Regions from separate parts of the Cetobacterium sp. NK01 genome, predicted to be linked through region 2. Evidence: riboswitches for the same ligand, from Rfam matches in the RefSeq annotation. Region 2 holds a riboswitch; each other region holds the start of a gene.
The links. Region 2 has a riboswitch for cyclic di-GMP ahead of NON08_RS13455 (hypothetical protein). Riboswitches for the same ligand answer to the same signal wherever they lie in the genome.
Positions count from the first base shown of each region.

Region 1: it holds a riboswitch for cyclic di-GMP, as region 2 does, so the genes downstream of both, NON08_RS09475 (hypothetical protein) here and NON08_RS13455 (hypothetical protein) in region 2, are expected to answer to the same signal.
Region 3: it holds a riboswitch for cyclic di-GMP, as region 2 does, so the genes downstream of both, NON08_RS07915 (HD domain-containing phosphohydrolase) here and NON08_RS13455 (hypothetical protein) in region 2, are expected to answer to the same signal.

Region 1 is NZ_JANIBO010000002.1:48,048-59,144, reverse strand. It holds gene NON08_RS09490 (hydratase) at 1-416, opposite strand, end outside; gene NON08_RS09485 (GntR family transcriptional regulator) at 517-1,146, opposite strand; gene NON08_RS09480 (GntR family transcriptional regulator) at 1,220-1,891, opposite strand; cyclic di-GMP riboswitch class I at 2,153-2,228, shown strand; gene NON08_RS09475 (hypothetical protein) at 2,295-3,005, shown strand; gene NON08_RS09470 (hypothetical protein) at 3,026-3,673, shown strand; gene NON08_RS09465 (hypothetical protein) at 3,733-4,455, shown strand; gene NON08_RS09460 (hypothetical protein) at 4,478-7,084, shown strand; gene NON08_RS09455 (hypothetical protein) at 7,100-7,651, shown strand; gene NON08_RS09450 (hypothetical protein) at 7,654-8,100, shown strand; gene NON08_RS09445 (hypothetical protein) at 8,090-11,097, shown strand, end outside.
Region 2 is NZ_JANIBO010000005.1:12,140-23,236, reverse strand. It holds gene NON08_RS13500 (response regulator transcription factor) at 1-561, shown strand, start outside; gene NON08_RS13495 (sensor histidine kinase) at 542-1,846, shown strand; gene NON08_RS13490 (TolC family protein) at 1,809-3,053, shown strand; gene NON08_RS13485 (efflux RND transporter periplasmic adaptor subunit) at 3,053-4,153, shown strand; gene NON08_RS13480 (ABC transporter ATP-binding protein) at 4,147-4,827, shown strand; gene NON08_RS13475 (ABC transporter permease) at 4,824-6,047, shown strand; gene msrB (peptide-methionine (R)-S-oxide reductase MsrB) at 6,112-7,062, opposite strand; gene NON08_RS13465 (sirohydrochlorin cobaltochelatase) at 7,135-8,052, opposite strand; cobalamin riboswitch at 8,112-8,286, opposite strand; gene NON08_RS13460 (ATP synthase subunit I) at 8,361-8,618, opposite strand; cyclic di-GMP riboswitch class I at 8,767-8,842, shown strand; gene NON08_RS13455 (hypothetical protein) at 8,886-9,374, shown strand; gene NON08_RS13450 (hypothetical protein) at 9,415-9,879, opposite strand; gene NON08_RS13445 (dihydrolipoyl dehydrogenase family protein) at 10,016-11,097, shown strand, end outside.
Region 3 is NZ_JANIBO010000001.1:1,629,269-1,640,365, reverse strand. It holds gene NON08_RS07925 (DUF4402 domain-containing protein) at 1-63, opposite strand, end outside; gene NON08_RS07920 (ABC transporter substrate-binding protein) at 84-1,535, opposite strand; gene NON08_RS07915 (HD domain-containing phosphohydrolase) at 1,554-3,662, opposite strand; cyclic di-GMP riboswitch class I at 3,715-3,790, opposite strand; gene guaB (IMP dehydrogenase) at 3,844-5,301, opposite strand; gene purD (phosphoribosylamine--glycine ligase) at 5,381-6,631, opposite strand; gene purH (bifunctional phosphoribosylaminoimidazolecarboxamide formyltransferase/IMP cyclohydrolase) at 6,645-8,174, opposite strand; gene purN (phosphoribosylglycinamide formyltransferase) at 8,180-8,755, opposite strand; gene purM (phosphoribosylformylglycinamidine cyclo-ligase) at 8,749-9,780, opposite strand; gene purF (amidophosphoribosyltransferase) at 9,787-11,097, opposite strand, start outside.

The sequences.
Region 1 (11,097 bases), on a different contig from region 2:
CCTGCCATTGTTTCTCTCATATATTGATGAATTACTCCTTGATGAGGAGGAACGTAGATACCACCATATTTTTTAGCAGCTGATAACCCATACATATGATCATCTTCATTTATCGTTCCACCTACAGCACATAAAGTATTATGACAATTTGTTAATACGTATGGAATGGGAAATTTTTCAAGGCCACTAGCTTTTGCTGTTTGAATTATTCCAACATAGGTTATATCATGTGAGGCTAGACAATCAAATTTCAATTTTAAATTTTCCATATCATTTGAAATATTATGTTTTTTTAATATTTCATAAGTTATTGTTCCCTTTTTAGCTTCGCTTTTACCACTTTCTACAATACTTTCATTTTGAATAATATCTTTTCCATCAACTAAAAAAACCCCTTTGTTATATAGAGTTATCATAAATTCCTCCTTTTTCATTTTTGAATAATTGTATACAATTATAATTTATTATTTTTTTTTTCATTTGTCAATTTTTTTTATAAAAAAAATGCTATCAATTTTACTTGATAGCATTTTTCACTCCCTCTTTTGCATTTAATAGGTGTATTCTATTGGCTTCTTTTGCTTTTTCTAACTCATCCTCTTTCAATAAATTTATAATTTCTAAATGCTCATTATAAGCTTTTAAAATTCTATTCTCATTTTTTAAAGATTTTCTCTTTAGAGCTGAAATAATAAAATCATAGTGTCTTAAAATTTTCACTGCATATTCTAAAGAGGACGCCGAATAAACAAGAGAGTTATATTCTAAAAATAGTCTTCTTACTTCACTCCAATTTTCCGTATCTATTAAATATTTTGTTAGAACAAGATTTTGATATATTCTTTCAATTTCATTTTTATTTTTAATAATTGAATCAAATAAAATCCCCTCTAAGCAAATTCTAATTTCAAATATTTCATCAATTTTTTGTGGAGTAATCTCCATAACTCTTAATCTTCCATTAGGTAATCTTTCTATGATCCCCTCAATTTCAAGTTTTTTTATAGCTTCTCTCAAAGGAGTCCTACTTACATTTAGCTTATTAGCATAATCAATTTCAACAATCTTATCTCCAAAATCTATATTCCCAACTAACAAATCATTTTTTATTGTTTCATAGATATTATCACTACTACTTTTTCTCATGAATTATAATCTCCTAAATATATTATATACAATATAATACTTTCTTTTAGATGTTTTAGCAAGAAAAAATATTTTAGTAACTTTTATTTTCACGTATTTCTAACTGCTGTATTAAAAACTCTTTTGCCTCTAATAGATGTTTTTTATTTAAATCTATTATCTCTTTTTTTCTATCTTTTTTTATAAATTCTACCATATTAACATGATCTTTGTGAGCATTTAATCTCCGATTACTGTTTTCAATAGATATTTTTCTAAATTTTTTTAAGTATAGATTTAAATTATTAATTAAATTTACAACTCTTGGTGAATCTGCAATATGATAGAGAATTCTATTAAATTCAGAAAAATATTTAAATACATTTGAAGATTCTTTCTCATTTTCTATTATTAACTTTGTTTTATCTATATTTTTTTCTAATTTTTTTATATCATGTTCAGTAACCTTTTCAAATATTTCTTGAAAAATAACAGTTTCTAAAGCCATTCTTATTTTTATTACCTCTTCTACATCTTTTTTTGTTGTTTTAGGAACTATTACTCCTCCTTTTTCTCTTCCTTCTATAAGCCCCTCTAACTCAAGCATTCTAATAGCTTCTCTCAAAGGAGTTCTACTTACATTTAATTTCAATGCATATTCCTCTTCTACAATTCTACTTTCTTCCTCTATTTTTCCGTTTACAATCTCCTCTTTTAAATATTCATAAACTTGTTCACGAATTGATTTTTTTCTTTTTATCTGCATTTTTCCCCCTTAGCCATCTCCTAATTAAATCCTTCAGTAATTTTATATACCTCACCCTTTATAAATTTGCAAAATTTTATATAATATTTCAAAAACATCTAAAAAACAAACTTATAGATTATACTTGAAACATTTTTCACTAATACCAAACTTGTATGTATATAGTTCGTTTTTTTATACTAGAAAAAAATTAAAATAAATATACAAAAATTTCTAATAGAATTTTTTTTTAAAATGCTCTATAATTATAGCCAATCATAAAATAAAATATGGCAAACTCAAAGAAATTTGAGGACGCAAAACTATAGGGCCTGTTAAATGGCAGCCAGTTGCACAAGTTGTATCGCTATACAATAGGTGCAACTTTTTTTTATAAATTTTTAACTTTATAACGGGGGGCAACATGAAAAAATTAATTACACTTTTTTTTATAATTTTAAATATCATTTCTTACAGTTTTCACATAATGCCAGATGGATTTGAAAAAAGAATAGATAACGGTGAAGGGTATCAAGAGTTTTATTTTCCTAATAACGGCTTAGAAACTTTAAGATATAAGTTTGCTGTATCTCCTGGAAGTGACATAAGAGGAGATATGAGCCAATGGGTTGAATTTTATCCAAAAGTTTTAACAGTTAAACCAGGAGAAACTGGGCTTTTAAAAGTTTTTGCTAAAGCACCAAAAGAATCAAAAGATGGTGAATATGGTTTTCACTTAGATAGTTCACTCATATCAGTTCCAAGTATAAAAAAGGATGGAACAGGAATAAAGTCCAATGTAGGAATTAGAATAAATGCATCTATAGAGATGATTGGATATGTTGGAAATTTAGAACCGTTCATAAAAATAGATAACTATAAAGTTTATGAAGAAAATGGAAAGACAAAATTAGATATTGCTATAAAAAATCCATCTGATAAAAGAGGGGTAGAGTTTGGGATACAAGTTAAGGGTAAAAACAATACTTTAGTTAGAAATACTTTAGGGCGTATATATGCAGGAGAAAGTAAAAAGATAACTTTAGAGTTAGATGGAATGAAAAAAAATCATCCTTACGAAATAGAGATATACGAAGATATAAACTATAGAACTATCAACAAACTAAAAATATAGATAATATAAGGAGGAAAAAAATGAAAAAGGTTTTATTAGGATTATTAGCATTATCAGCAACACTTATGGCCGTACCATCAACGCCAATTGGACCATCACAATCAACTGGAACCCCTAGAGCTAGTGGTGAGAATCAAATTGATATTACAACAAAGGCATTTATAGTTGATTCAGGACTTATCATAACAGAAAGACCAGAGGGAGTAACAGCAATAAAATCAATTGAATTAGATCATGGAACAATTATGAAGGGAAGTACATCTCCTTCTAAAGTAAGTAGGTCTGTTTATATAAAAAGAGCAAATGATAACAATTTCCCTGACAATACTATGCTAAAAATATCTCTTACAAGTCCTCACAATAATTTAACTCATTCAGATAATAATGTCCGTATGGCGCATACACTAACTGGAAGAGTTTTTAATGCTGCTTCTGCTACTTCAAAAGGTCTTACCTTATCTTTAGCTGGTAATAAAAATACTCACACTAATATATTTTCAACAAATAAAAATATAAAGCATATACAAGTTGATTTAAACTCAAAAATAGAGGCTACTGAATTTCAACAAGCTAATTTAGATGAAGGCAGTTATTCAAATACATCAACATTAAGCGTTAAATTTAGTAAAAACCCAGCTCTAGTTGTTGATAAGGCCACTTCAAAATAAGATAACTAAAAATTTAAAAGCCTCTAAGAAGTTTAGAGGCTTTTTTAAGGAGAACAACTATGAAAAAAAATATCTTTATTATACTTATGCTTCTATTCTCTAAGGTATACTCATATGTTAATATTCATCCTGTAAACTTTGATAAAAATATAGGTGGTTCTGGGGAAATTGAAGAGTATTACCTATATAACGGCACTAATACTTCAATTAAATATATTTTCTCTGTGGAAAAAAGTAAAAAAGGAAAAGATATGACTAGCTGGGTGGAGTATTACCCGAAAACCCTTAACCTAAAACCCGGGCAAGAGGGTGTTTTAAAAGTTTTTATAAAAGCACCTAAGGGAAGTGAATCAGGAGAATACACAACAGTTTTAGGTATTAAAGAGATGCCCGTTGTAACTGAAAAAGAGATAAAAAATAAGAGTTCTACTCTTAAAATTTTAACAAATCTTAAAATGGAAATTGTAGGGTATGTAGGAGATCTAAAAACCAATTTAACTTTGAAAAACTTAGTTATAAAAAAAGAAAATAAAAAACTAGAGTTTTTTGGAAAAATAAAAAACACTGGAAATAGACGTGGAACATTTTCATTTTATTTAAGTGATTCAAAAAATAAAAATAGTTTTTTACTGGGGAATAAAAGATTTTTAATAAATGAAGAACTAGATTTAAAAGAGTTTAATCAAGAGATTAAGGATGATATTATTTTTAAAAATATTAAAAATTACAATACTTTATTAATAAAAGAAAACGAAGTTACAATCATGAAAATCAAAATCTAAAATCTATTTAGGGGGATGGAGAATGAAAAAAACAGATAGTAGATTTTTAAAGAATCTTCTTAGTGTCGGATTGATTCTATTTACAACTTCATATTCAACAGACTACTCCCTAGAGGATTTAGATGCTTTTAAAGCTCAAGATCTCATCTCAGAAGAGGAATATGAAATTTTAAAAGCTGAATTACAAGGTGCTACTCTTATAAATGATGAGATGATTTATTCTGTAATAGTTAACGGAAGAGTTCGAGGAACTCATTTAAAACTTTTAAAAAAAGATGGTTATGATTATATTCCATTAATAGAATTTTTAGAGATAATTAGATTTAAAAACTATGACTTTGAAAAAAATAAGATTTCCATGAAAGTTGGAAAAGACCTTGATAATATAGATATAAATTGGACACAACACACTGCAACTTTAAGCAATCCCAATAGAAAAATACAATTTAAAGAATCAGAAGTATTTAAAGATGGAAACGAGATCTATATAGAGATTGGATTATTTAAAGAGATTTTCACAGAATCTTTAGAGATAGATCCTAAAAAATTACTTATTAAAACTTACTTGACATTTAGCACTCCTTTTGAAATTGATACCTCTTTAGAAAATAGATTAGATAACGAACTTACAAAAGAGAATAAAAATGATATTGTCTATACAAATAAAAATAGATTCTTTGATATTGGATATATGAGATTCAATGTTCAAGGAGAGTTATCAAAGAATAAGGGAGAGAATTTCCAAACAGGATGGACTGGAGATTTAGAATATCAAGGTAATCTTCTCTTTGGCGAATTTACAACATCTTATGATATAAAAGAAAAAACACTAGGAGATACTTACCTTTACTACCCTGAAATTTATAAAAATCACTCACTTGAATTTGGAAGTTATGGAGCAGTGGAACGTGAACTAGGCCTTAGTTTAAAAAAAGAAAAGGGATATTTCTACGTGGGAAAAGATATTGTCATTAGAGAGAATGTTCCTATTGGTAGTAGAGTTGAACTGCTGTATCTTGGATTTCCCATTGCAGTTCAATATGCTGAAAATGGTATTGTAGAGTTTCAAAACTCAGAAATAAAAAATGATAGAGAATATACTTTAAGAGTACATGAACCAAATGGAAAAATATATACAATAGATATCAATACTGCTGTTGATTTTAGACAGCAAAATAGAGGAGAGATTGAGTATGATTTCAAAATAAGAGAGGATCATAACTCTAAAAAATATGCTAGCGAAGGAAATATATACTATGGTCTTACAGAAAATCTAACTTTAGGAACTGGATATATAAGAAGTATTGATACTTCTAATGATAGAACTCAATATATAGATCTTTTTAATGCTGAAGCTGTTTACTCTAACTATGTTTTTAGAATGCCATATACTTTAGTTTTAGGAGGAGAAAGAGGAAAAGAAAAAAGAACTAAGGAATACTTAGAAGCTCAAATACAAATATATGATTTTAAAGTAAGAACAGAACATCAAAACTTTGGTTTATACTATGATCTTGAAACAGCAAGATCATACACAATAGAATATAACCCTGGAAATGGTTACTCTATAGATACAAATTACTATATAAATGATTACTATAATGACAAAACTGAAAGAAACTATGATGTTGGTGTTTCAGTTTATAAAAATTTAATGAGAGATCTTCTTGTTACTGGGGAATATAGTACTGGAAATAACAATGGAGATGAGTATTCTATCAATCTTTATTACACAGGATTACACTACGTTAATACTAGACTAAACAACAGGTGGAGCGAGAATGGAAAAGATTTTGAAAGTGTCTTAACACTTATGAATAAAAATCTTTGGGACACCTTAGATTTTTCTATAGAGTTCAGTTATTCAAATAGAGATGAATCAAGATTTACTTTTAGATTTGATTTAAACTATGACAACTGGTTAAGTGCAGGAATGTTTGCTGGAAAAAACGGTGCACAAAACTACAAACTTGGAGTTGATAAAGTTGTTGATTTGAAAAATGTAACTAGAAATATTGAAAGTATGAATTCAAGTAGAGTTAAAGTTATAGCTTTTGTAGATGAAAATAGTAACAACATATATGATTCTGGAGAAAAATTAGTTGATAATGTAGAGATTAAAATTGGCTCTCAAAAAGAGGTAACAGCTGAAAATGGCCAAGCCTATTTCTTTGGAGTTCCAAATGGAATTCTATATGATTTAAATCCTAAAATTAGAAAACCTTCATACTCTTTAGGAAACAATAAAATTGCAGTTCGTGGAACAAATACAGGAACTATCGAAGCATTTATTCCACTAAAAGCTATGATGACTCTATCAGGATCATTTATAGTTGATAAAAAATTAAATTTAAGTGAAAAAGACATAACAGATATTTATGATAACACACTTATAAAAATAAAAGATAAAGAGGGAAAAGTTTTAGAAAATACCATTCCTGATGAAAATGGAATTTTTTATGTAAGTGGATTATTTACTGAAAGCTACAGTATTGAAGTAGATTATCTTGGAGAAGAATTAAATATACCGCCTTTAGTAGAAAAAATAGATTTAAAATATACAGAAGAAAAAGGAAACGAAATTGTTTTAGAGTTTACTGAAAAGGGAATAGTACTTTTAAAAAATTAAGATAGGGGTAATATTATGAAGGTTTTATTAATACTTTTTTATATGTTAACGCAACTAATAGTTTTTTCATCAGAGGGAATAATGACGCTCCCTTCTGATGAAACAATGGGAACTCCAGTTGCTAATCCAAGTATAGCCACACCTATGATTCCACTGATTCCTGCTTCTCCAGTAGAAAAAGTTGATGAAAATGAAGATGTTTGGATTTTAGAAAAAATCTCTACAGTTATGATGGAAAGTAAAGTTAAAGTCATAGTACCTTTAGAGATCATATCAGATATTGAAATAAAGGCTATGATTATTGATGATCAAAAACTTGATATTCCATTTGAAATCGAGATGAATAAAGAACCTGAAAAAAAAGATCACTACATGCTTAAATATTCTCAAAAAGAGTTAGATTTAGATAATGATGGCAATATCGATACTAAAATATACTCGCCTAAATATATTAATAAAAAAATTGTTGATGACAACGTATTAAGTATTGATGGTTCAAATATTACAAAAGAGGGATTACATAAAAAAAGAGTTTATATAACTGTGGAAGTTAAGGATGGGAAATAAATATGAAAAAATTAATTTTAATTGTGCTTCTATTTAGTATTCAAGTTTTAACCTTTAGTGAAATAAAAGTTAAAATAGCTGAGCCTATGAGATTTAAAAGTATTAATACTACACATTTAGAAAAAGGGAAAGTTTTAGGAAAAGGGATTATAGAAGTTTTTACAGATAATAAAAAAGAGGATTTTGGGAAAAAAATAATGTTTGAATTTCCAGAATATAACCTTATGACCAATCGTAGAAAATGGTTAAAAGTGGAAAAGCTAGGAATGGAATCATCTAAAAAAGAGATAATCATAGCTAAAGAGAGAGAGCAATTCGCTTTTTACGCTGTCTTAGATCGTAAAGATATTAATAAAGGTGAAGTTATTGATATTGAAGGTGAGTATGTTGGGTATATTCCTATTATTGTCTCTCAATACAAGAAAAGGGGAAATCTAAATGATAAATAGAGTTTTAATTAATTTAGTTCTTTTCATCTGTATTTTTTTTACTAGTTTTTCGAAAAATGAAGTTACAACACTAGAGGCTCTTCCTAAAAGAGAAAAAGCTAATTTAGATATTGAAGTTCTAAAAATAAAAACAGAGAAAATAACTGGGGTAATATATGAGGGTGAGAAGAAAATAATCTTTGATTTTAAAGATTTAAAAAAAGCAGCAGAAAAAATGAAACTTATAATAGATAGTACTAGTTATGATATTTTTATTTTAGAAAATTTAGACAATACTGCAACTTATATGAAGAAAAATATTGAAAAAACAAAATTAAAAAATATAAGCTATAACCTAGTAGAAAAAGACAGAGAAAAAATTTTGGAAGTATCCTATGATTTAAAACCTGAAACACTTTATTTAGGAATATTTAATAATAAAACAAGAGCAGTTGAAAAAATTTATAAAGCTGAATTCAAAAAACCTCAAGTTCATAGCATCGGTTCATTAAAGGATTTTTCATATGACCTTATTAATTATAAGGATATAATAATTGATCCTAACCATTTAGGAGATTATATATCAGAGCCTATAACTATAAAATTTAAACAAATTGCCAATAAAGAGTCTGAGTTATTTCCAGTTATCACTTTGGGGGAAGATGATATTTGGGAAAAAGAAAAACATCCTGGAAATCAACCTGTTCAGAATTCTCAAAAAGTTATAGCAATATCATTTAATTCATCATCTATTCAAGGAAAAATGATACCACAATTAAGATATAAAAGCTCAAGCCCTTCAACAAATATGGGAGTAAGCAAAAAAATCTATTATCACAATATTGAAGAAAATCTTTTAGATAAAATAGCTATAGGTGCTTATGAAACACATGAAAATGAATTCATAGAGGTGGAATTAAACTTTAAAATAGATGCTTCAACTATTGAACAGATGAAAAGTTATGCAAGCCAAATTCCAGCAGGAGAAAACGAATTAATAAAAATACCTTATAAACCTCTTGATACTGATGAGCAAATAACTTTAGCCGTAGGAAGTTCAAAGGGAGATGGATATTATGATATTCCCACTGAAAATATAGATGATGAAACAATTAATCTCACATACCCTAAAGTTTACATTGGCAAAATAAAAGATAAATACGAAGATTATTTTAGTTATAATGTTAATGCTTTAAAAGATCATATAATAGATGAAAAAGAAATAGAAAATTTTTCTAAAAATTTTTATATTGCATCTTTAGGCAGAGTTTCTGTTAACCGTCTCTTTGGAAATCACGGAATAGATTTAACTCCTACAATTGGTTTAGGTAACGAAGAGCATTGGAGGTATGAAGGATTTATAAATAAAGATAAAAATACCACAATAAATGCTAACTTTAATGAAATCCAAAATATTTTTATAAATATTGGTACAAATAAATCTATTTATCCATATTTAACAGAAATAAATAAAAAAGGCTTTTTATTTAGGAAAAGCCTAGGGAATGAAAACCAAATTGATAATGATAAAAGATCTGTTACTTTGGCAACATATGAAAAAAAATCAGCTGAAGCTAGTATTACCGCTGAAATAAAAATTGCTATTCCTAGTAACTTTTTAAAATCAATACGAGATTATGCTTACACAAAAAACGAAGATATTGTAGAAATCCCATATGGGGATAGTTATAAAATCTCTTTAATTCCAAGTTCAGCAAATAACGGCAACACGCATATTTATATTCCTAATAGGAATTTAGGAAAAATTCGAGAGATACTGTATCCAAAAATTAAATTTAAGAAAAAAACTGGAAATAGTAATACTACAGGCAATTTTACCTCTGACCACAAGCTTAACAATTTAGAGATTGGAGAAAAAGATTTAATAGAAACAAGTGACTTAGATAGAGAAGCTGGATTTGTTCATTTCCAGCAAGTAAAGATGTCACCAAATGATATACAAATTCCCATGATTGCTCTAGGTGAAAAAGATTATGCTCCAAAAGGCTATTTATTTGCAGGGAATTCCACTTTAATTAACAGAGATACTTATGTTGCTAACTACAATGATACTCTTAAAACTTATCCATATTTTAAAAATTCAACAGGTGGATTGTTAGAGGGAACATCTTCTATTCAAGGGGGAATCCAAAAAAGTAATGATAATTCTAATTTAGGTATTTGGGTTTATTCCAATAGTGGTAGAGAGGAAGTCAGTGGAAACTTATCTATAAAAATTAAAAATGAGGACAAAAAAGATTTTTTAACGTATATTAGGGGGATAAACTCTGAAAGAGTTCAACTTAACACTAATGAAAAAATAGCATTTGTTCAAGGAGAATGGTCTGATAATAATTACAAATTTCTAAAGGATTCTCCAATTGTTAAGGTCTCTTATCCAACTCTAACAGTAGTTAAAGATATTGTAAAAAACAATAATATTGTGATAGACTTTAAAAATAGTTATAACAAAGGTGAAAAAGTTGATTTTGATTTTGCTGGAAACACTACTAATACTAGTGTAGAAGTTAATTTAAACTCTGGACAATTTATTAATGGTCTAGAATTAAATGATGGAAAATTAGAGATATTTTATGAGAGTAGTAAACTGATCTCTATGGATATGAATCCTTTAGGTGATACTACAGGAAGTATTCAAAACTCTAAACTAGATATTGATTTTATCTATAAAAATAATGGACTAGTCTCTCTTTCTCTTATAAAATGGGTTGGAAGTTCTCATATACTTAAAATTATACACACAGAAAAATCTGGATTAACAAGACGAGAGTACACTGTAAACTTAAAAACTCCTGGTTCAAATTTTGAATTAATATCAGCAGAAGATTTAGATTTTGGAACTGTTTTAAAAGGTGATAATTCAAAAACTGCAACTTCTAAAATAACTATAAAAAATTTATCTGGAAATACATTAAAATTAGAACTAGCAAAACCACAAGTGGATTTAAAAAATGGTAATTCTATAATCAAAGCTGGAAATTTCTCTATAAGCGATGA
Region 2 (11,097 bases):
AAAAAATTTTCTGAAGATAATTTTTCACTTATTTTACTTGATGTTATGTTGCCTGGAATACAAGGATGGGAAGTATGTAAGGAAATAAAAAAAATATCTGATACTCCCATTATAATGCTAACTGCTCTTAGTGATGAAGATGATGAAGTTAAAGGATTAGAATTAGGTGTCGAAGATTATATTGGAAAACCATTTAAACCTAAAGTTTTAGTAGCTAGAATTAATTCACTGATAAAAAGAAAAAAAATCTGTTCTTTAGAAAAAATTGGAGATTTAGAAATTGACAAAGAAAATTATAAAGTTCTTAAAAATGGAGAAGAATTAAATTTAGGTAATAAAGGATTTGCTCTTTTGATGTATTTCATTTTAAATAAAGATTTAGTATTAACTAGAGAAAAAATTTTAAATAACATTTGGCCCCTAGATTTCGAAGTTGATGAAAGAGTCGTTGACACACAAATAAAAATACTAAGAAAAAAAATTGGTGAAGGTTATATTAAAACAATTCGAGGCATTGGTTATAAATTTCAGGAGGTAGAAAATGAAAAAAATATCATATAAAATTTTTTTATTTTTAAATTGTTTAACCTATGGATTTATAGCTTTATATGTTCTTATTAATTATCTTTTCTTAGAAGATTATCAAATTAGTTTAAAAAAGAAAGAGATTACTTCTTTAGCTCAAGAATATAAAACTCAAAATTACGAGGAACTTAAAGAAGAAGCACAGATAAATGCTATTTTTATAAAAGAAGTTTCAATCTACAAAGAGAAAAATATTGGTGATAAAAGGAACATAAAGCCACATCCTATGAAAATTGTTGAAAGCGAACTTTGGGATAAAGTTAAAAATGGAAAAGAAGTTCTCAATATTCAGATGGGAAGAGATAATATAAAAAGAATTGTTTTAGCTAAAAAATTAAGTGATAATAAAATGCTAATTGTAACTACATCTATTGCTCCTATTACTGATGTTATAAAATCAACTTTAAAATTTTTTATTTATATAATTTTTTTAAGTATTCCAATAAATCTATATATTGCTTACAAATTTTCAATAAAAATGGGGCGTCCTATTGAATCTGAACTTTTAGAACTTAATGCTCAATTAAAAAACGAGTTAGAAAAGCAGAAAAAATCTGAAGCATTTAGAAAGAATTTTATATCCAATGTCACTCATGAATTAAAAACACCCGTGGCCATAATTGATGGCTATAGTGAAGCTATTCTAGATGGTATTATAGAACCTCAAGAAATTCCAAGTATTTGTAAAAATATTAATCTAGAAGCTTCTAATATGAACGCTTTAATTCAAGAGCTACTTTTTTATTGCAAAATGGAATCTGGATATATTCCAATAAAAAAGGACTATATAGATTTAAAAGAAACCATAAAAAATATTTTAAAAAGATATGATATTGATTTTAAATTAAATAATATAAATTTAAAAACTTCTTTAGAAAAAGTTGAAATTTATAGCGACAAAAAACTTTTAGATCGTTGTCTTAATAATCTAATTATTAATGCACTTGCGTATGTCAATGCAGAAAAATATATCGAAATAATTTTAAATACAAAAGAAATCATTATTAAAAATAGTAGCGAAATTTTAAAAAGTGATAATTTAGAGGAATATTTTAAACCTTTTTCAAAAAAAAATGATAAAAAAGTTAGAAAATATGGTGGCACTGGATTAGGACTCTCTGTTGTTTCAGAAATACTAAAAAATCTTAATTTAAAATATAACTTTTACTACGAAACTGATGAAAAAGTTGTTATTTTTAAAATTTTATTACAAGGAGATGAGAATGAAAAAATATATATTGATAGCTCTACTTCTGAGTAAACTCATTTACTCTCAAGAGGTTAGCTTAGATAATTTACTTAATGAAATCAATAAAACCTCTTATGAAAATCAAATATATAATATTAAAAATAATCAAAATAATTTTAAAGAGGATTATTATAAAACAGGGAGATATAATGGTGTCAAAATTGATGGTGGAACTGAGTATAAAGACAAAGAAAATCGATACACATTTGAAAGTAGTATAGGCTATGGTGATTTTTATGTTCAAGGTGAAAAAGTTAAAAATGATGAAAATAAAGTTATTTATGGAGCCAAAAGAAGTTTAAAGGATTTAGTTTTTTCCAAAGATGATAGTGAATTAAATAAATTAAAAGTGACAAGAGATATAACTAAAATTGATTTAAAGCAAGGAATTGAAACTCAAAAATTATCTCTAATAAATCTATATAAAGATTACAAAGATAATCAATTTGAACTTAAACTTAAACAAAATGCTTTACAAACTTTAGAAAAAGAAAAAAAGGTTTTAGAAAAATCTTATCAAATGGGATCCATACCTAAAATTGATTTAGATAGTCTTTTAGTAAGTTACAATAGTATTAGTTTAGAAATTGATAAAATCAAAAATATATTAGATAAAATTATTGAAAGATTTTATTATGATTATGGTTTAAAGCTTCAAGGAACCAATTTAGCAGACTTAGCTCCAAATAAAAGTGATTTAGATAAATATATATCTTTAGTTGGAGAAAAAGATTTGAAAAAGCTTAATCTTGAAAAAGAGATTACAAAAGAAAATATTAAATATTTAAAATATGACAATAAAGTTCCTGAAATCTCTGTAGGAGTTGAAAGAAATAGTTTAAATGACGAAAATAGAGTATTTTTTAAATTTTCTAAAGATATCTTTTATAAAGATATTGATCTTTCCAACGAACAAAGTTCTCTTATGGAGAAAGAGGTAATTTACAAACAAAAAGCAAATGAAGTAATTGCAGAAAGATATAAAGTTCAAGATAACTATTATACTTTACAAAAAGATTATCTTGTTTTAGAAAATAGAACAGATTTAGAGAAATCTAAATATGAAATAAAAAAATTAGAAAATACTCTTGGAAAAGTTAGTTATACAGAAGTCATGGAAGCTTTTGATAATTATCTAGAACTTGAAGTGTCAAAAGAGAAAGCTAGAAACTCTTTAAATGCCTACATCTATCAGATTATAGTAAGGAGTGAAATTTAATGAAAACGAAATTTTCAATACTAACAATTTTTATAGCACTATTTTTTTTAGGAGCTTGTGAACAAAAAAATAAAAATAGTCAATCACAAACAATATATACTGCTGAAAAAGCAAAATTAGATAAAGGAAGCGGATTTATAGACGTAGATGGAAGTGTAGAAGCCAACGATACTAAAAAAATCTTCGTAGACAAAAAATTAAAAGTGAAAAAAGTTTTCGTTCAAGAGGGAGACTTTGTTGAAAAAGGTCAAATTTTAATGACTTTTGATGAGACAGAAAGAAATAATATAAAAAGAAATCTTGAAAAAGAGCAGCTTAATTTATCCAAATTAAAAAGAAATTATACTGTTGAAAAAGAGTTACATAAAATTGGAGGAAGTTCTGCAAACTCAGTTAAAGATTTAAGTGAAGAGATTCGAACTTCAGAGATTAATATTGATTATTATAAAGAAGATTTAGAAAAAACAGCAGAAAAAATTGAAAGCCCAGTTAGTGGTACAATTACAACTTTATATGCTCAAGAAAATTATTCTGTTAACACTGATGATCCTCTTTTAGAGCTTACAGATTTATCTGATATAAAAATTGTTTTAGAAGTACCTGAATACGAAGTTAAAGATATTAAACTTAATCAAAAATTAACTATAAAACCTGAAGTTTTTGAAAAAAAGATATCTTATCCTGGTATCATAACTAAAATCTCTAGAGTTTCACAGGTTTCTAAAAATACTTCTGAAAATATACTCCAAGTTGAGGTTAAGCCAACTGAAGAAATTCCTCATATAGTCCCTGGATTTAAAGTTTCTGCAAGAATATATTTAGGTAATGATGAACCTGGTATTATTATTCCTTCTACTTCTTTACTTTTTGATGATATTAATTACTTTATTTATATTAGTGATGAAAAAGGTAAAATTCAAAAAAGAGTTGTTGAATTTAAAGATTTAAAAGGAGACAAGATTATTATAACAAAAGGACTTTCTCAGGGTGAATTTTTTATAGCTAACCCTAATAATGATTTAAAATCTGGAGATAATATTGAAATTACAATATCTGAATCTACTAATAACTCTTCACAAAAAAAAGGTAACAAATTATGATAGAAATTAAAGATTTAAATAAATATTATATAAATGGAGAAATGAAACTTCATGCTTTAAAAAATATTAATTTTTCTATAGAAAAAGGTGAGTTTGTAGCAATTATGGGAAGTAGTGGAAGTGGTAAATCAACTATGATGAATATTTTAGGATGTTTAGATCATACCTTTGCTGGAACTTATATTCTTGATAAAATTGATATTTCAAAACTTAAAGATGAAGAATTATCTAGAATAAGGAATCTAAAAATAGGATTTGTTTTTCAATCTTTTAATCTATTATCAAAACTATCGGCTTTAGAAAATGTAGAACTCCCTTTAGTTTATGCAGGTGTTCATCATAAAGAAAGAGCATATAAAGCTAAAAAAGTTCTAGAAAAAGTTGGACTTGGAGATAGATTAGAGCATAAACCAAACGAACTTTCAGGAGGCCAAAGACAAAGAGTTGCCATAGCTAGAGCTCTTGTCAATGAACCTGCTATAATTTTAGCTGATGAACCTACAGGGAATCTTGATAGTGCTTCTGAAAAAGAGATCATGGAACTTTTTAAAGAATTAAATAACCAAGGAAAAACAATTGTTATAGTAACTCACGAACCTGAAGTTGGTAAGTCTTGCAAAAGAATTATTCGATTTAAAGATGGAGAAATAATAGAGGATGTGAGAAATTCATGAATTTTTTAGAAAGCTTAAAAGGAGCCATCCAAAACTTGAAAGGAAACAAGGTTAGATCATTTTTAACAATGCTAGGTATTATTATTGGTATCTCATCTGTTATAACAATGTCTGCCATAGGAAAGGGTGGACAACAGAATATAACTGGAGATTTAAAGGAAGGCGGATATGGAAAGTTTACTATATCTATTGATAAAGATGATGAGGAATTCAGATGGAAATATCTTTTAGAACCTGAAATTGTTGACTCTTTAAAAGAAACAAATATTTTCAAAAATGTTAGTGCTAATATAAGCACTCGTGTATTTTTAGAACTCGGAAAAAGAAGAGAGATTGTTCAACTTGTTGCTACTACATCTGACTACGAAAAAATTGATAAAACGGAGTATATTTTTGGTAGAGAATTTTTACCTTTCGAATATGAAAAGGGTGAAAAGATTTTAGTTATTGATAACTTAACAGCTAAAGATCTCTTTGGAAGTGCTGATAAAGCTATTGGAAACAAGATGTCTTTTGCAGTTGGAAGAAAAAATAGTCCTATCACCTATAAGATAGTGGGTGTTTTTAAAAATCCACTTGAAGAACTTATTAAAGTTATGGGCGGAAGAAGAATTCCTAGATTTATGAGAACTCCTTTAAATACCTATGATAAAGTTTATAATCTCTCAAAGGGTGGATATAACTCTATTATTGTTGAATCTAAAAATCCTGAAAATCTCGCTGCTGATATGAAAAATGCTAATACAATTTTAGAAGATATAACTGGAGTTAAAGGACTTTATCAAGTGGAAACTATGAGTAACGCTGCCGCATCTTTTGATAATATTTTAAGTACTCTTAATCTTTTTATTACTTTTGTTGCTGGTATATCACTATTTGTTGGTGGAATTGGAGTTATGAATATAATGCTTGTTAGTGTTATTGAAAGGACTAAAGAGATTGGTATTCGTAAAGCTATCGGAGCTACTAACAAAGATATTCTTATACAATTTCTAATGGAATCAGTTATTTTAACAGGAATCGGAGGAGTTGTAGGAGTATTAATTGGTGTTACCTTAGCTCTAATCATTGGTTATTTCGTAAATATCCCTCCTGTTTTTTCGATTTTTTCAATATCTTTAGCTTTAGGTGTTTCTACTTTTATTGGTGTTATATTTGGTGTTACTCCTGCAAAAAAAGCTTCACAGCTCAATCCAATCGATGCCCTAAGAGCTGAATAATTTATTTAATAAAAAACTCCATCTAAAAATTAATTGATGGAGTTTTTATTATATTCTATTAATTTCAAGATATTGATGACACTAAATCTTCATAACCTCGATCTTTCATTTCTTTTAAGGGTATAAATTCTATGGCCGCGCTATTAATACAATATCTAAGTCCGCCAAATTCTTTAGGGCCATCATCAAAAACATGTCCTAAATGGGATTTTCCAACTCTACTTATAACTTCTATTCTTTCCATATTAAAACTATTATCTCTATGATATTTTATTACTTCTGGAACTATTGGCTTTGAAAAACTTGGCCATCCACATTGGGATTTAAATTTATCTTTCGATGAAAATAAAGGTTCCCCTGTTGTTATATCTATATATATTCCAGGTTCAAAAAAATTCCAATATTCATTATTAAAAGCACTTTCTGTATCTGCTAATTGGGTTACTTTATATTGCTTTTCTGTTAATTTTGATTTTAATTCTTCATCTGATAGCTTATGGTATTTATTTTCATCAATTATTATATAATCTGCTTTTGATAAATCTATATGGCAATATCCATGAGGATTTTTCTTCAAATAATCCTGATGGTAATCTTCTGCTACATCAAATCGTATTAAAGGTAAAACCTCTATCATTATTTTTTTAGAATAATTTTTTTGAAGAAAAGTAATCTCTTTTTCAATAATATCTTTATCTTCATTTTTTTCGTAATAGATTCCTGTTCTATATTGAGTCCCACGGTCATTTCCTTGTTTATTTAAACTTACTGGATCAATAATTCTAAAATAATATCTTAAAAGCGTTTGTAAATTAACCTTATTAGCATCATATGTTACACGAACTGTTTCTGCATGACCAGTTCCTCTATAAATAACGTCTTCATATGATGGATTTTGTGTTTTACCATTAGCATATCCTGAAACAGTATCTATTACACCTTTGATCTTTTCCATATAGGCTTCTACACCCCAAAAACATCCTCCTGCTAAATAGATATTTTTTACATTTTCCATTTTAACCACCTCTAACTTTAAATAGAATAAAATAAAACTACATCTCTATTTTGAGATGTAGTTTTCCACTTTTTATAACTCTTTACTTTTTGCATATCCTGCTTTCTTTTCTATAATATCTATACTTCTATGCTTTTCAAGAAACTTTGCATTACCTACAAACATATCTTGAATTTCAGATATTTCACCAAGAGGAACTAACTTTACATTAACTTTAAATCCAGCTTTTTCTAACTTCTCTTTCCATTCACCTGCAATATCATTTTTAGCATGATCTCCTGCCACAAACATCATTGGCATTAAAGTAACTTCTTTTTTATTATCTTTTTTTAATTGTTTTACAACATTTTCAAAAGTTGGATAACCTTCAACTGTTCCAACATAAATTGGCTTCTCCATATCTTTAGCCATATAATCAAACATTGCATAAGCAGAAGTTGCTGAATTGTATGTTCCATGTCCTACTAAAACTACAGCTTCTTTTTTATTTAAAGGTCCAACTGTTCTCATTACAGCATTAATTACATCTTCATAATGATGAGGATCACTTAGAAGTACATCTCCTACTCTTAAATTTGTAAAATCTTTTGTATGAAGTTGAGCTTCTTTTTTTATTGACTCCATTTCTACACCATCAATTATATTTGTTGGTTGAATAATAACATTTTTATATCCCTGTTTTTTTAAAGATAATAATACTTCACTTGGATTATATTTTTTTATACTTTCATTTGCAGCTACTCTTTTAGTTACAATTCTAGATGTATATGCTTCAAATACGTCTGCTTTTCCTTCAAAAGCTTTTATAGCTTTCTGATTGATTGCATCAATAGTCTTAGCTCTCGTATCTTGATGTGTTGTTCCAAAGTGTGTCATTATAACAGCACTTTTTCCTCCCGTATAAAACTCTGCATCTTCAAAAGCTTCTTCTCCATGTGCTAAAACTAAAGCTGTAGATAAACAAAATAGTGACAATAATAATTTTTTCATAGAAATAACCCTCCCAAATATAATTTAAATTTGGAAGAAGAGTTTCCCCTTCTCCGTCCTCGCAGATTTTTCATAATGGCAGGTCTCCTGACTTAGATTCATCCTACTCGCATCCCTTCCCAAATTTAAAATTTAGTGGTTTTAATACTTTCATCCTCTTTACAGTGGCGGGACCGTTTAAGCTTTTCACTTAATTCCCTTTTAATCTTTAGAACCATTACAGGGGTATATTATCACTAACATGTTTTTTTTTCAATCATTTTATAAAAAAAGAATACTTCAAACATCTTCTATATATTATATTGATATTATTTTTTCTTATTTCTATAAAAATAAACAATATAAACTCTTGATAAAATTGCACCGATTAAAGCGGCAAAAAATCTTTGTCCACTATTTTGAGCTAAATAATAAAATCCAACTAATAAAAGTAAAATTCTAACGATAGAAGTTACGAAAATAAACAATGAAGGATTTTTAAACTTTTTACTTTCATTAACACCAAAATCTAAACTATAAAAAAATAAAAAACCTAAAACAATTCCACCTATAAATGCAATAATCATAATGCTCTCCTCCTTCTATAACTTCATATACTATTTAACACTATTTACCATTAAAAAAAAATTTTCCTTGCTTTTTATAAAATTTTTAATACAAATTAAAGAATAGTTGACTTTTTTTAACTTTTATTATATTATTTTTATATAAAATAAATAACTGAGGCAAAATAAGGGAAACTTTATGACGCAAAGCTATAGGGTCTTTAAAATGACAGCCAGTTGCACTAATTTTTAGTGTATCTGGTTTTTTTATTTATATGGGGAGGAAATATGAAAAAAATTTTAATTTGTAGTTTTTTACTTGCAATATCATCTTTTAGTTATTCATCTGAAGAAGGTTACGACGCTGAAGCTACTATGAATATAACTGCTACTATTATTAAACCGTTAACAGTTCAATCAAATGGACCTTTGGAATTTGGAACTCTTTTACCAGGTACTATCGGTACTTCTAGATCTAGTTTTACTATTGATGGTGAAAAATATTCTAAAGTTAAAATAACTTTTGATGGTTTAGAACCTGATGGAGATAACTTTGAAGTTCCTTTAAAATTAGATGGATCTTCTAATGAGTCTTTTATGGTATATTTCAATTGTAGCACTAACTCTGATGAAAAAGTAAATCAAGAAAATAAGTTTATTAACCTAACTTCAATGGGAAAGTCAACTCTACATATTGCTGCTTCTACAACACTAGATGCTGACCAAACTCCTGGAAAATATACAGGCCAAATTACTATGAGAGCAACATACGAATAAAAAAAATCCTTATACAAAAATTGTATAAGGATTTCCTATTTTATTTGCTTTTTCTTATCTCATCTATAACTTCTAATAAAAACTTCTTACACTGATCATTTTTAATTGTATAGTAAACATCATGAAATTGCAGTGATGGAAACTCTGCTAAAAGTATATTCATAACCATTCTATCTCTATAAATATCAGATCTATTTAAGCTTCTTTCTATTTTTCTTAAACTCTCTTCATCATCTTCCAAAAGATTATCCACAATTGTATTAGCATTTTTAATTAAAATATCTAAATTTGTAAGTCTATCTCTTCTATTTCTAACCTTATTTTTTTCATAAAATGTTTTTCCTTTATTTAACTCTGTTAAAAGTCCAAATAAATTAAGCGTTGGATCTTTTTCTAAAATATTTAGTATTTTTCCATATATTATATTACTCTCTTTATCCTCTGGACTTTGGTTTTTTAAATTTTTTATATATTTTTCTGAAATTTTAATTAATATATCGTTCATAAAATTTTCCTCCATAATATTTTCTTAGACTTATAGTATAACATACTTTATAAAATATATAAATAACTTATAGATAATATTGCAATTATACGACATTCATAGTATATACTATATTAAAACAATAGAGGAGGTTAGTATGTATGATACAATTGTAATTGGAGGTGGAGCAGGTGGACTTACAACTTCAATTGGTCTTGCTTCTGCTGGAAAAAAGGTTCTTTTAATTGAAAAAGATCACTTAGGTGGAGAATGTACTTGGGGTGGATGTGTTCCATCTAAAAGTTTTATCTCTGCATCTAAAACTGCTTCAACTTTGACAGAAGCTCTAGAAATGGCTCTTAAAAATGTTCATGCTATTGGCGATAGTGAACTCCCTCATATTTCTAACTTCAAAAATATAGATTTTGTAAAAGGTGAAGGAGCTTTTATTGATAAAAATACTATTTTAGTTAATGGACAACAATATATTGGAAAATATATTGTTATTTCTACAGGAAGTTCACCTTTTATTCCTAATATAAAAGGATTAGATAAAGTTAAGTACTTGGCAAATCATAACTTCTTTTATGAAAAAGGTGATTATAAAAGTATTACTTTAATTGGTGCTGGAATAATCTCTTTAGAACTAGCTTTTCCTCTTAAAAAATTAAATATAGATGTAACTATTCTTGAAAAATCCGATATTTTTCTACCTATGATGGAAGCTGAAGTGAGAGATTTTTATCTTGATAAATTAAAAGAAGCAGGAATCAATTTAATATTAAATTGCACATCTATGGAGATTGAAAATACAGATAATAATATTCTAATAAAAACTAATAATGGTGATTTTTTAAGTGAAAAAATATTTATCTCTGCTGGTAGAACTCCAAATATACAGAATCTTAATTTAGATAAAACTAAAATTAAGTATGATACAAAAGGAATTTCTGTAGATGAATTTATGAGAACATCTGAAAAAAATATATTTGCAATTGGTGATATAGCCTCTTCTTTCAAATTTTCACATGTGGCTGGTTACCAAGGAGAAATTGTTGTGAGAAATATTCTTTTCCCATATATTATGAAAAAGATAGATTATTCATTTATTCCTTGGACACTTTTTGGAGATATTGAAGTTTCTAAAGTTGGTTTAAATGAGAAGGATGCTCACAAAAAATATAAAAAAACATATATATATTCTCTAGATTTAAATAATGAGAGAAGTTTAATTACATT
Region 3 (11,097 bases), on a different contig from region 2:
ATGTATTTTTGCAAAAGTTACTAAATTAAGAACACACAGTAATATCAATATTTTTTTTAGCATATTTCACCCCCTATAATATTTTAATAATTTAATTTTATCTTTTTGCTTTCTAAAATTACTTTTTCTCTATGAACTAATGGAATATACGGTTTATTTTTAGAAATTAAATATACTATCTTATCATATATTTTATCTCTATTTTCTTGCTTCTCCTCATCTTTCAAAATTTCTAAAAATGGTAAAGTTGCATTGTACATCTCTTTATTTCCCATATCATGAACCATTACTTTTCCTAAATTATAAATCAAATATTTTTCATCAAATAGAATATTATAGATAGCTATTTCATAATCTTGTTTTTCCATTTTCATTAAATACGCTTCTTGCTGATAAGGCGTTATATTTACTTGCAGCCCCTTTTCTATTAATTGAGTTTTTAAATTATTTGCAATTTTTAAAGAAATATCATCATTTAGAGTTATTATTTCTATCTTTTCATTTAACAATTTATTTTCTTTTATAATCTCTAATGTATTCTCCTCTTTTATAGTAGATAAGTTGGCTTTAAATAATTTTTTAGGAAAAAATGTATTTGCAATCTCCACATTATAGATATCTTTCACTATTCTTTCTCTGTCTATAATAGAGTCTATAATTTCTCTATTCTTTTTTTTATTAAAAATATTATTCTTATTTCCAAACATAATCGCTATCGTATCTAACTCTTTTGTCTCTATTACATCTGTATTTTCACTAATAACTCCTTCTTTTTTTAGTTCCTTAATTTGTTTTGGACTTAAATCTAAAACTACATCAACAGCTTCATCAAAATATAATAACGCTCTTTTCCTATCACTAACTTCTGATAAAATCTCGATTTTAGAAGGTTTTACATCTTTTCTAAAATACTTATTTTTAGATAGAACAACTTCTTTGTTTGTAATTTTATCCAACTTATACGGCCCAGTTCCATAGATAATTCCATTCACTTCTTTTGTTATAGAACACATATAATATGTTAGCATTGATGTAAATAGCTTGTTTTTTCCCTTTAATTTTATCTCTAATAAATTTTTATCTAACACTTTTACATTTTGAACATCATTGAAGAAATCTTTAAAAACAGCGCTTTCTAACATTCTATCCAACGAACTTTTTACATCTTTAGCTGACATTTTATCTCCATTTTGAAAATAAATATCATCTCTTAATTCAATCTCTAAATTCCTTTCACCGTTCCATGTCCATTTTTGAACTAAATTTGGAACAATCTCACCTTTTTCATTATAATTAAAAAGCGTTTCATAAAGATAATTTACAACTCTTATTGAATACTGATCTTTCATAAAAATAGGATCTATGTTCGTTACTTTTACCGCTTGAACTATTTTCATTTCATCTTTTTCTTCAAAAATTTCCTGTTGAAAATTATCATATTCATTTAATTGAACTTCATCAAAATATATCTCCGATTGTCCAAAAGATAAAGAGATTGTAAAGGTAAATAATATTAGGCATAGATATCTTTTCAATTTTTCACCCTCTTTACACTATTTGTTATTTTTTATTGCAGAATAAAACTCCGTTGCTAGGTCTAATGACTCCTTATTTTCTTCATATATTTTCTCAAACTCTTTGTCATTGTTAACAAATATGTCTACTAATTCTGGATCAAAACTTTTTCCCTTTTCCGCTTTTATAACTTTTAAAGCATCCTCATGAGTTAAAGCATCTCTATGAAATTTTTTCTGTCTCAGCGCATCATAAACATCTACTATTGCTACAATTCTAGCTTCTAGTGGTATATCATCTTTTTCCAGTCCAGAAGGATAGCCTGTTCCATCCCATTTCTCATGATGATATCTCACTATGTTTTCTGCAACACTTCCTAGTTTTAATTTCTTCACCAAATCGTACCCTATATTCACATGCTCTTTAACCTTTTTAAATTCTTCTTCAGTTAATTTAGATGGTTTTTTTAATATTTCTGATGGTATTGCTACTTTTCCAATATCATGTAATGAAGAAAATCTTTTTATATCTTCTTTTGTATCATTAGACAAATTCGCCTTTTCAGATAAAAGAGTCGAATACATTCCTAATCTTTTTACGTGATCTCCTGTATCCTCGTCATTTAATTGATTAGCCATTTCCAAAACTTCTATTAAAGAAAAACTTAACTCCTCTGCTTTTTTTCTATTTTTTTCAGATTTAATTATTAGAATTATCAAAATTATAATAAAAGCAATAACTGGTATCGATATTTTTACAATTAATTTATAATTTTGTGTCACTATAGAATTTTTTAACAAATTATTATCTATTATAGTTTTATCCACTGTAAAGCTTTCTAATATTGTTTCTATTAAATTTGAAAGCTCTCTTTTCTCTTTAGAAATTCCAAAACTAACTCCAAAAGAATCATCTAGTATTCCTGCAACCTTTATTTTATCATCTAAAAAATTATTACTAATTACTCCTGTAAGTATATTAAAATACCCAACTAGATAATCCCCTTTTTGATTTAATAACTTTTCTAATCCTTCTTCATAACTTTCAACTTCTATTATTTCACTGTTTTTTAATACATCTTTTAAATAAACGTAGCTATAATCATCTTTTAAAACTAATACTCTAGTTTTATCTAAGTCTGAAATATTTTGTATAAAACCATCAGACTTTCTATTAGCTACAGATAATTTCATCTCATAATACGGCTTAGTATAATTTATATTTTTGTTATTTTTACTATCTTCTATAGATATCCCTTCTATATCATACTCTCCATCCTTTACAAAATTAAATGGAATACCTATAATTTCTTCCAATTCACGTGAAATATTTATAGTTAAGCCTTGATACTTATTTTTTTGCTCATAATAAAAGGGTAACATAAATTTATCTTTTCCCAATTTCACTTTTATATTTTTATACTTTTCTCTAACTGTCTCATAACTTGGAGTATCCTTTAATAAATATCTATAAAATTCTACTCTATTTTTAGATAAAATTTCTTGTATTTTTTCTCCCTCTAAATTATTTAAAGTGTTTTGAATTTTTTCCTGTATATCTTGTAACCCTTTTTTTATCGCAATCTGTTCATTATATCTAATATTTTCTAACAATTTATAATTTATTTCACCTGAGTTTTTATCATACCAATCTTGAGTTATAAATGCTTCTACTTCTCCACTTTCAAGTTTTTCCAATCCTTCATCGATATTTTTAACTTCTATTTTTTCTAATTCTAAATTCTTATATCTTTCTTGAAACTCTTTTAATCCATGCTGGTTTGGAATATATGCTACTTTTAATTTTTTTATGTTTCTCAAATTTGAAAACATTGAATTTTTATTAACAACAACTCCTACTCTATATATCATAGGGGTATCTATATATTCATATTCCTCTTGACCTTTCTGAGTCTCAATTGTTCTTAATACAACGTCACTATTTTCTTCATCTAATTTTATATCTATTTCCTTGTTATTTAATATATTTGAAAAAAGATCAACATAAACTCCCTGATATTCACCTTCTTCTAAATTTTTATACAAATACATATCTGTCGTATTTGATGGTATTGTTATACTTATATCACTTTGGGAAAAAGTTATATAATTTACAACTATCAAAATTAAAAATATTACTTTTTTCATCGTTCCTCCCTCTAATTTTTTGCAAAAAAAAACTGCAATAGTCCACAAAGACTACTGCAGCTGGCTGCCATTTTAAAGACCCTATAGCTTTGCGTCATAGGGTTTCCCCTACTTTGCCTTATAATATAAAAATTTCTCTTTAATTATAATCAATCACGCTTCTAAAGTCAACATTTTATATCTATTTAGAATAGTTTGGTGCTTCCTTAGTTATAATAATATCGTGTGGATGACTTTCTTTTAAGCCTGCTCCTGTTATTTTTACAAATTTTCCATGAACTTTCAAATCTTCTATTGTAGGTGTTCCACAATACCCCATTCCAGCTCTTACTCCTCCACATAATTGGAATACAACATCTTTCAAGCTTCCTTTATAAGAAACTCTTCCTTCAATTCCTTCTGGCACAAGTTTTTTAGCATCGTTTTGGAAATATCTATCTTTAGATCCTCTTTTCATCGCTGCCATCGAACCCATTCCTACATACACTTTATATCTTCTTCCTTCGTATATAATCTCTTCACCTGGAGCTTCTGTCGTTCCAGCTAAAAGCCCTCCTAGCATAACACAATCTGCTCCTGCTGCTAAAGCTTTTACCATATCTCCAGATAGCTTTATTCCTCCATCTGCAATAACTCCTATTCCTCTTGTTTTACAAACTTCATATACATCATTAACTGCTGATAACTGCGGTACTCCTACTCCTGCTACAACTCTTGTTGTACAAATAGATCCCGGTCCTACTCCTACCTTAACTGCATTCACTCCTGCTTCTATTAAATCTAGAGCTGCTTCAGCTGTTACAATATTTCCACCTATTATATTTAATTTTGGGAAATTTTCTCTAATCTCCTTTATTTTTTGCATAACACCTTTTGAATGTCCATGTGCTGAATCTACTGTTATTATATCTACTCCTGCTTCTACTAAAGCTTTTACTCTCTCTAAAGTATCTGCTCCAACACCTACAGCTCCTCCAACTCTTAATCTTCCTTGAGAATCTTTACATGCAAATGGATACTCAACTAAATTATCTATATCTTTTATTGTTATTAACCCTTTTAATTTCCCATTTTCATCAACTATCGGTAATTTTTCTATCCTATTTTCTAGTAAAATATCTTTTGCTTGATCTAATGTAGTTCCCACAGGAGCTGTTACTAAATTTTCTTTAGTCATTATATCACTTACTAATTGATCCATATCTTTTCTATATTTTAAATCTCTATTTGTTATAATTCCAATTAAAGACCCATCTTCTTCAATTACAGGTAATCCTGATATTTTATATCTTCTCATTATCTCTTCTGCATGCCATACTGTTGAGTCTTTTGTTAAAGTTACTGGGTTTTTTATCATTCCACTTTCGTTTCTTTTTACTCTATCAACTTCTGCAGCTTGGTCTTCTATGCTCATATTCTTATGAATAAACCCTATTCCACCTTGTCTTGCTAAAGCTATAGCCAGATCTCCTTCTGTCACAGTATCCATTGCTGCACTTAAAACTGGAACATTTAATTCGATATCCTTTGTAAGTTTAGTTTTTAAACTTACCTCATGCGGTAATACCTCTGACCTTGCTGGAACTAATAGCACATCATCAAAAGTTATTGCTTCTTTTATTATTTTTCCATTCATCATTTCCTACTGCCTCCAATTTCAATTTTCCAATTTTTAAATAAAGACCTGCACTTTTTTTTAGTATTGTGCAGGTCTTTTTTTATTTATTTTCGTTATTATAGCACATTTTTGAGCCTATGTCATTTCTAAAAAATAATTTTTTGCATTTTATTTTTTTTACATCTAAATATGCATTTTTTTTAGCCTCTTCTAACGTATTACCATAAGCTACTACAGATAGAACTCTTCCTCCATTTGTCTCAACCTTTCCATCTACTTCTCTAGTTCCCATATGAAATATTGTTGAATTTAAATTTTCAGGTATATGTATTTCACAACCTATTGTTGAAGATTTAGGGTAGTTTTCAGAAGCCATAACTACAGCCACTGTATATCTTTTATCCCATTGTAATTCAACACTTTTATTATTCATCAAATCTAATATTGCTTTCACAAAATCAGATTCTAATCTTGGCAAAATTCCTTCTGCCTCAGGGTCTCCAAATCTAGCATTGAATTCTATTGTCTTTACTCCATCTTTCGTTAGCATTATTCCACCAAAAAGAAATCCTTTAAATGGGATTCCATCTTTAACCATTCCTTTTGCCATTGGTTTTAGTATTTTTTCCAAAGTTTCATTTATTACATCCGAATTAATTCTATCAACTGGTGAATAAACTCCCATACCACCAGTATTTGGACCTTTATCATCATCATATGCTCTTTTATGATCTTGAGCAATTTCTAAAGGAATTACTATCTCTCCATTCGTTAAAGCTATAATTGAAAATTCAAACCCATCTAAATATTCTTCTATTACAACTTTATTATTAGGAATACTAAAAGCTATTTTTAGAGCATCTAAAGCTTCCTTTTCTGAAAATGCAACTGTAACCCCTTTTCCAGCCTTTAATCCATCTTCTTTTATAACTATTGGAGCACCTTTTTCTTCCACATATTTTATTGCTTGTTCTAGATCGATAAACGTTTCATAATCTCCAGTGGGTACATCATATTTTTTCATAAGTTCTTTAGCAAACTCTTTACTGGATTCAATTTTTGCAGCTTCTTTTGTAGGTCCAAAAATTTTCAATCCTCTTTTTTCAAATTCATTTACAATTCCTAAGGCAAGAACATTTTCTGGTCCAACAATTGTTAAGTCTACTTTATTTTTTTCTGCAAAATCTGCTAACTCTTCAATTTTTTCTTCTGAAATATCAAGTAATGTACCTAAGTTTTCCATCCCAATATTTCCAGGAGCTATAAATACTTCTTTAACCATATCACTCTCTTTTACTTTCCATGCAATTGCATGTTCTCTTCCACCTTTTCCTACTATAAGAACTTTCATAAACTCCTCCAAATTAATGTTTAAAATGCCTAACCCCTGTAAACACCATAGCTATTCCATATTTATTACATGCTTCTATTGAAAGTGAATCTTTTATTGATCCTCCTGGTTGAATAATTGCTTTTATTCCATATCTTGCAGCTAACTCAACTGTGTCATCCATTGGAAAAAATGCATCAGAAGCTAAGATTGCTCCTTTACATTTTTCTCCTCCTTGTTCTAAAGCTATTTTAGCTGCTCCGACTCTATTCATCTGTCCTGCTCCTATACCTATCGTTTGATTTTCTTTTCCTATAACAATAGCATTTGATTTTACATGCTTAACCACATTCCAATTAAATAATAGCTCCTCTATTTCATCATCTGTTGGTTTTTTCTCGGTAACATATATAAGTTCATTTTTCAATACTTTCATTTCATCAAACTCTTGAACTAATGCTCCATCCATAACAGAAGTTATTTTCATTTTATTTAAGATATCATTTTTCGTATCTAACTCCAGCACTCTTATATTTTTCTTTTTTGTTAAAATTTCTAAAGCTTTTTCTTCATAGCTTGGAGCTATTACAATTTCTAAGAATAGTTGAGAAAGTTGCTCCGCTACTTCAATAGTTATACATGAATTTACAGCAACAATTCCACCAAAAATTGATATTTTATCTGCTTCATAAGCTTTATTCCAAGCTTCTTTGATATTTTTTCCACTACCTACTCCACAAGGATTCATATGTTTTACTGCGACCACAGTAGGTTTATCAAACTCTTTTAATATCTCTAACGCTGCATTAGCATCTTGAATATTATTGTATGATAACTCTTTTCCATGTAATTGTCTTGCGTTCCCTATTGAATATCCTACAAAACTTTTTTTATAAAATCCAGCTTTTTGATGTGGATTCTCTCCATATCTTAAATCTTGTACTTTTTCGTAAGTTACAGTTATTGTTTCTGGGAATTTTTCTTCTACTTTATTTGTTAAATACTCTGCAATTAAAGTATCATATGATGACGTATGTCTAAATACTTTTGCCGCTAATCTCTCTCTCGTTTCTAATAAGGTATCACCATCTTCTTTTAACTCACAAACTACTGTCTTATAATCCTTTGGATCAACTATTACTGTAACTGATTTGTAATTTTTAGCCGCTGATCTTAGCATACTTGGCCCACCTATATCTATATTTTCAATTAACTCTTCATGAGTTACATTTTTTCTAGCTAACGTTTCTTTAAATGGATACAAATTTACAACTACCATATCTATTAAATCTATTTTATTATCTTCTAAAGCTTTTAAATGATTTTTATTATCTCTAACACACAATAATGCTCCATGAACATTTGGATGTAATGTTTTTACTCTTCCATCCATAATTTCTGGAAAACTTGTAATATCCGATATACTTAATGTCTTTATCCCAGCTTCATCTAATGTTTTCTTTGTCCCACCTGTAGAAATTATTTCATATCCTAACTCTACTAACTCTTTACTTAATTCTACTATTCCTGTTTTATCAGATACACTTATTAACGCACGTTTCATCTATATTATTCTCCCTTTTTAAATAACTTTGTTAAAATCATAGGATAAATTCTATGTTCTATTTCATGTATTTTATTTTTAAGATCCTCTAATCCCCATTGAGAGTCTATTTTTAATCTTTCTTGATATATTATCTCCCCTGTATCAACTCCACTATCCACATAATGAATAGTCACTCCTGTTTTACTTGCTCTAGCTTTGTATGCATCTCCAATACCATCTTTTCCTGGAAATTCAGGTAAATAAGCTGGATGGATATTTATTATTTTATTAAAATATTCCTCCAATAATATTGGTGATATTATTCTCATATATCCCGCCAAAACTATGTATTCTATCTTATATTTTTTTAATATATCTATAATCTTCTCTTCAAATTCCATTTTTGTATTATAATCTTTTGGATTAATAAAATAGTATGGTATCCCCAACGACTTTGCTCTTTCTATAGCATATGCACTCTCTTTATCAACAATTAGAACTTTAACTTCGTATCCTTTTCCCTCTCCTGACTTTTGAGCTTCAACTATTCTCTGAAAATTCCCACCATTTCCAGAAGCAAAAACAGCAATTTTTACCATTTTATTTCTACTCCTACTTTTCTATTAACTTCCCCTAATATCATTGGCTTTTCTTGTAACTCTTCTAATTTTTCAACTAATTTATCTAAATTTTCTTTAGATACAACAAATATAAATCCAACTCCCATGTTGAATACATTAAACATCTCTTTTTTAGGAATATTTCCTTTTTCTTCTAAAAATCTAAATACTTGAAGCTCATTTATATTTTTAGAATCGATTTCTACTCCCATTCCCTCAGGTATAATTCTAGGTATATTCTCATAGAATCCGCCACCTGTAACATGGCACATTCCTTTTATATCTATATTTTTTAAAACTTCTTTTACTGTTTTTACATATATTTTTGTTGGTGTTAGTAACTCTTCCCCTAAAGAGTTTTCAAATCCCTCATATATTTTTTTTAAATCTAAATTTGCATCTTTTATTATTTTTCTAACTAAAGAAAAACCGTTTGAATGAACTCCACTAGATGATATTCCTACAAGAACATCCCCTTCTTTTATATCCTTTCCAGTTACTAAATCTTTTTTCTCTACAGCTCCAACTGTAAATCCAGCTATATCATAATGCCCTTCACTATACATTCCAGGCATCTCTGCTGTCTCTCCCCCTATTAATGCACATTCTGACTTAACACATCCATCAGCTACACCTTTTACTATAGCTTCAATTTGTTCTGGATAGTTTTTCCCAACAGCTATATAATCTAAAAAATATAATGGCATTGCACCTTGAACTAAAACATCATTTACACACATAGCCACAACATCTTGACCTATTGTATCGTGTTTATCCATTTCAAATGCTAGCATTAATTTTGTTCCAACACCGTCTGTTCCACTAACTAAAACTGGTTCTTTCATTCCAAGTTCTGATAAATCAAACATTCCACCAAATGCTCCTAAACTATTCATTGCCCCTTTTACTTTAGTTCTTTCAACATGACTTTTAATTCTTCTAACTGATTCATATCCAGCTTCTAAGCTAACTCCAGCTTCCATATATTTATTACTCACTTTTATCGACCCCTATTTCTTTAAATTTTCTAATAAACTAAACATACTAGTTGGATATTTTCCAGTAAAACATGCTAAACATATATTTTTTCCTAATCCTTCTACCATTCCATCATTTGATAAAAACGCTAGAGAATCTGCTCCAATATATTCTCCTAATTCTTTTGGTGATAATCTTGTACTTATCAATTCATTATATGTAGAGGTATCCACTCCATAAAAACATGGACTTATTATTGGAGATGATGCTATTCTCATATGAACCTCTTTTGCTCCTGCATCCTTTAATAATTTTATTATATGTTTAGATGTTGTTCCTCTTACTATCGAGTCGTCTACAAGTACAACTCTCTTATCTTTAACAACAGCTTCCATAGCTGAAAGTTTCATCTTTACTCCACGTTCTCTTTGGTGCTGATTTGGCTTTATAAATGTTCTACCCACATATCTATTCTTTACAAGTCCCATTTCATAAGGAATTCCTGAGAAATCTGAGTACCCCATTGCTGAAGATAAAGATGAGTCTGGTACTCCTATAACTATATCTGCTTCAACTGGACTTTCTTTCGCAAGTATTGCTCCACAGTTTCTTCTGCTTGTATGAACATTTAAACCATTTATACTGCTATCTGGTCTTGAAAAATATATGTATTCCATAGAACACATTTTATCTTGAGTACAGTCTGTATACTGAAACGACTCTATTTCATCTTTAGAAACTTTTAAAACCTCTCCTGGCTTTAACCCTCTTATGTAATCAGCACCTACTATTTCAAAAGCTGAACTTTCAGAACTAAACACATATCCATCCTCTAATTTTCCCATCGATAAAGGTCTAAATCCATTTTTATCTCTAATCACAAAAAGATTTTCGTTATTCATTATTAAAAATGAAAAAGCCCCTTCTAATTTAGGTAATGCTTTAAGTATTTTTTCATGAAAATCCCCAACTTCTCTCTGAATTAAGTGTCCTATTATTTCACTATCTGATGTTGTGTGAAAAATACTTCCCATTGCTTCTAATTGCATTTTTAATTCTTTTGCATTTACTATATTTCCATTGTGAGCAATTACAAAGTCTCCAGTGTGAGAACGAACTAATATAGGTTGAACATTTTCAATTCCTCCTCCACCTGTTGTTGAGTATCTAACATGACCAATAGACATATTTCCAGGAAGTTTAGCTATTCTTTCTGTATTAAAAACTTCAGTTACTAATCCTTCTCCTTTTTCTCTAATGATACTTTCTCCATCAGAGGAAGCTATTCCAGCTCCCTCTTGACCCCTATGTTGTAATGAATGTAGCCCATAATATGTTAGTTG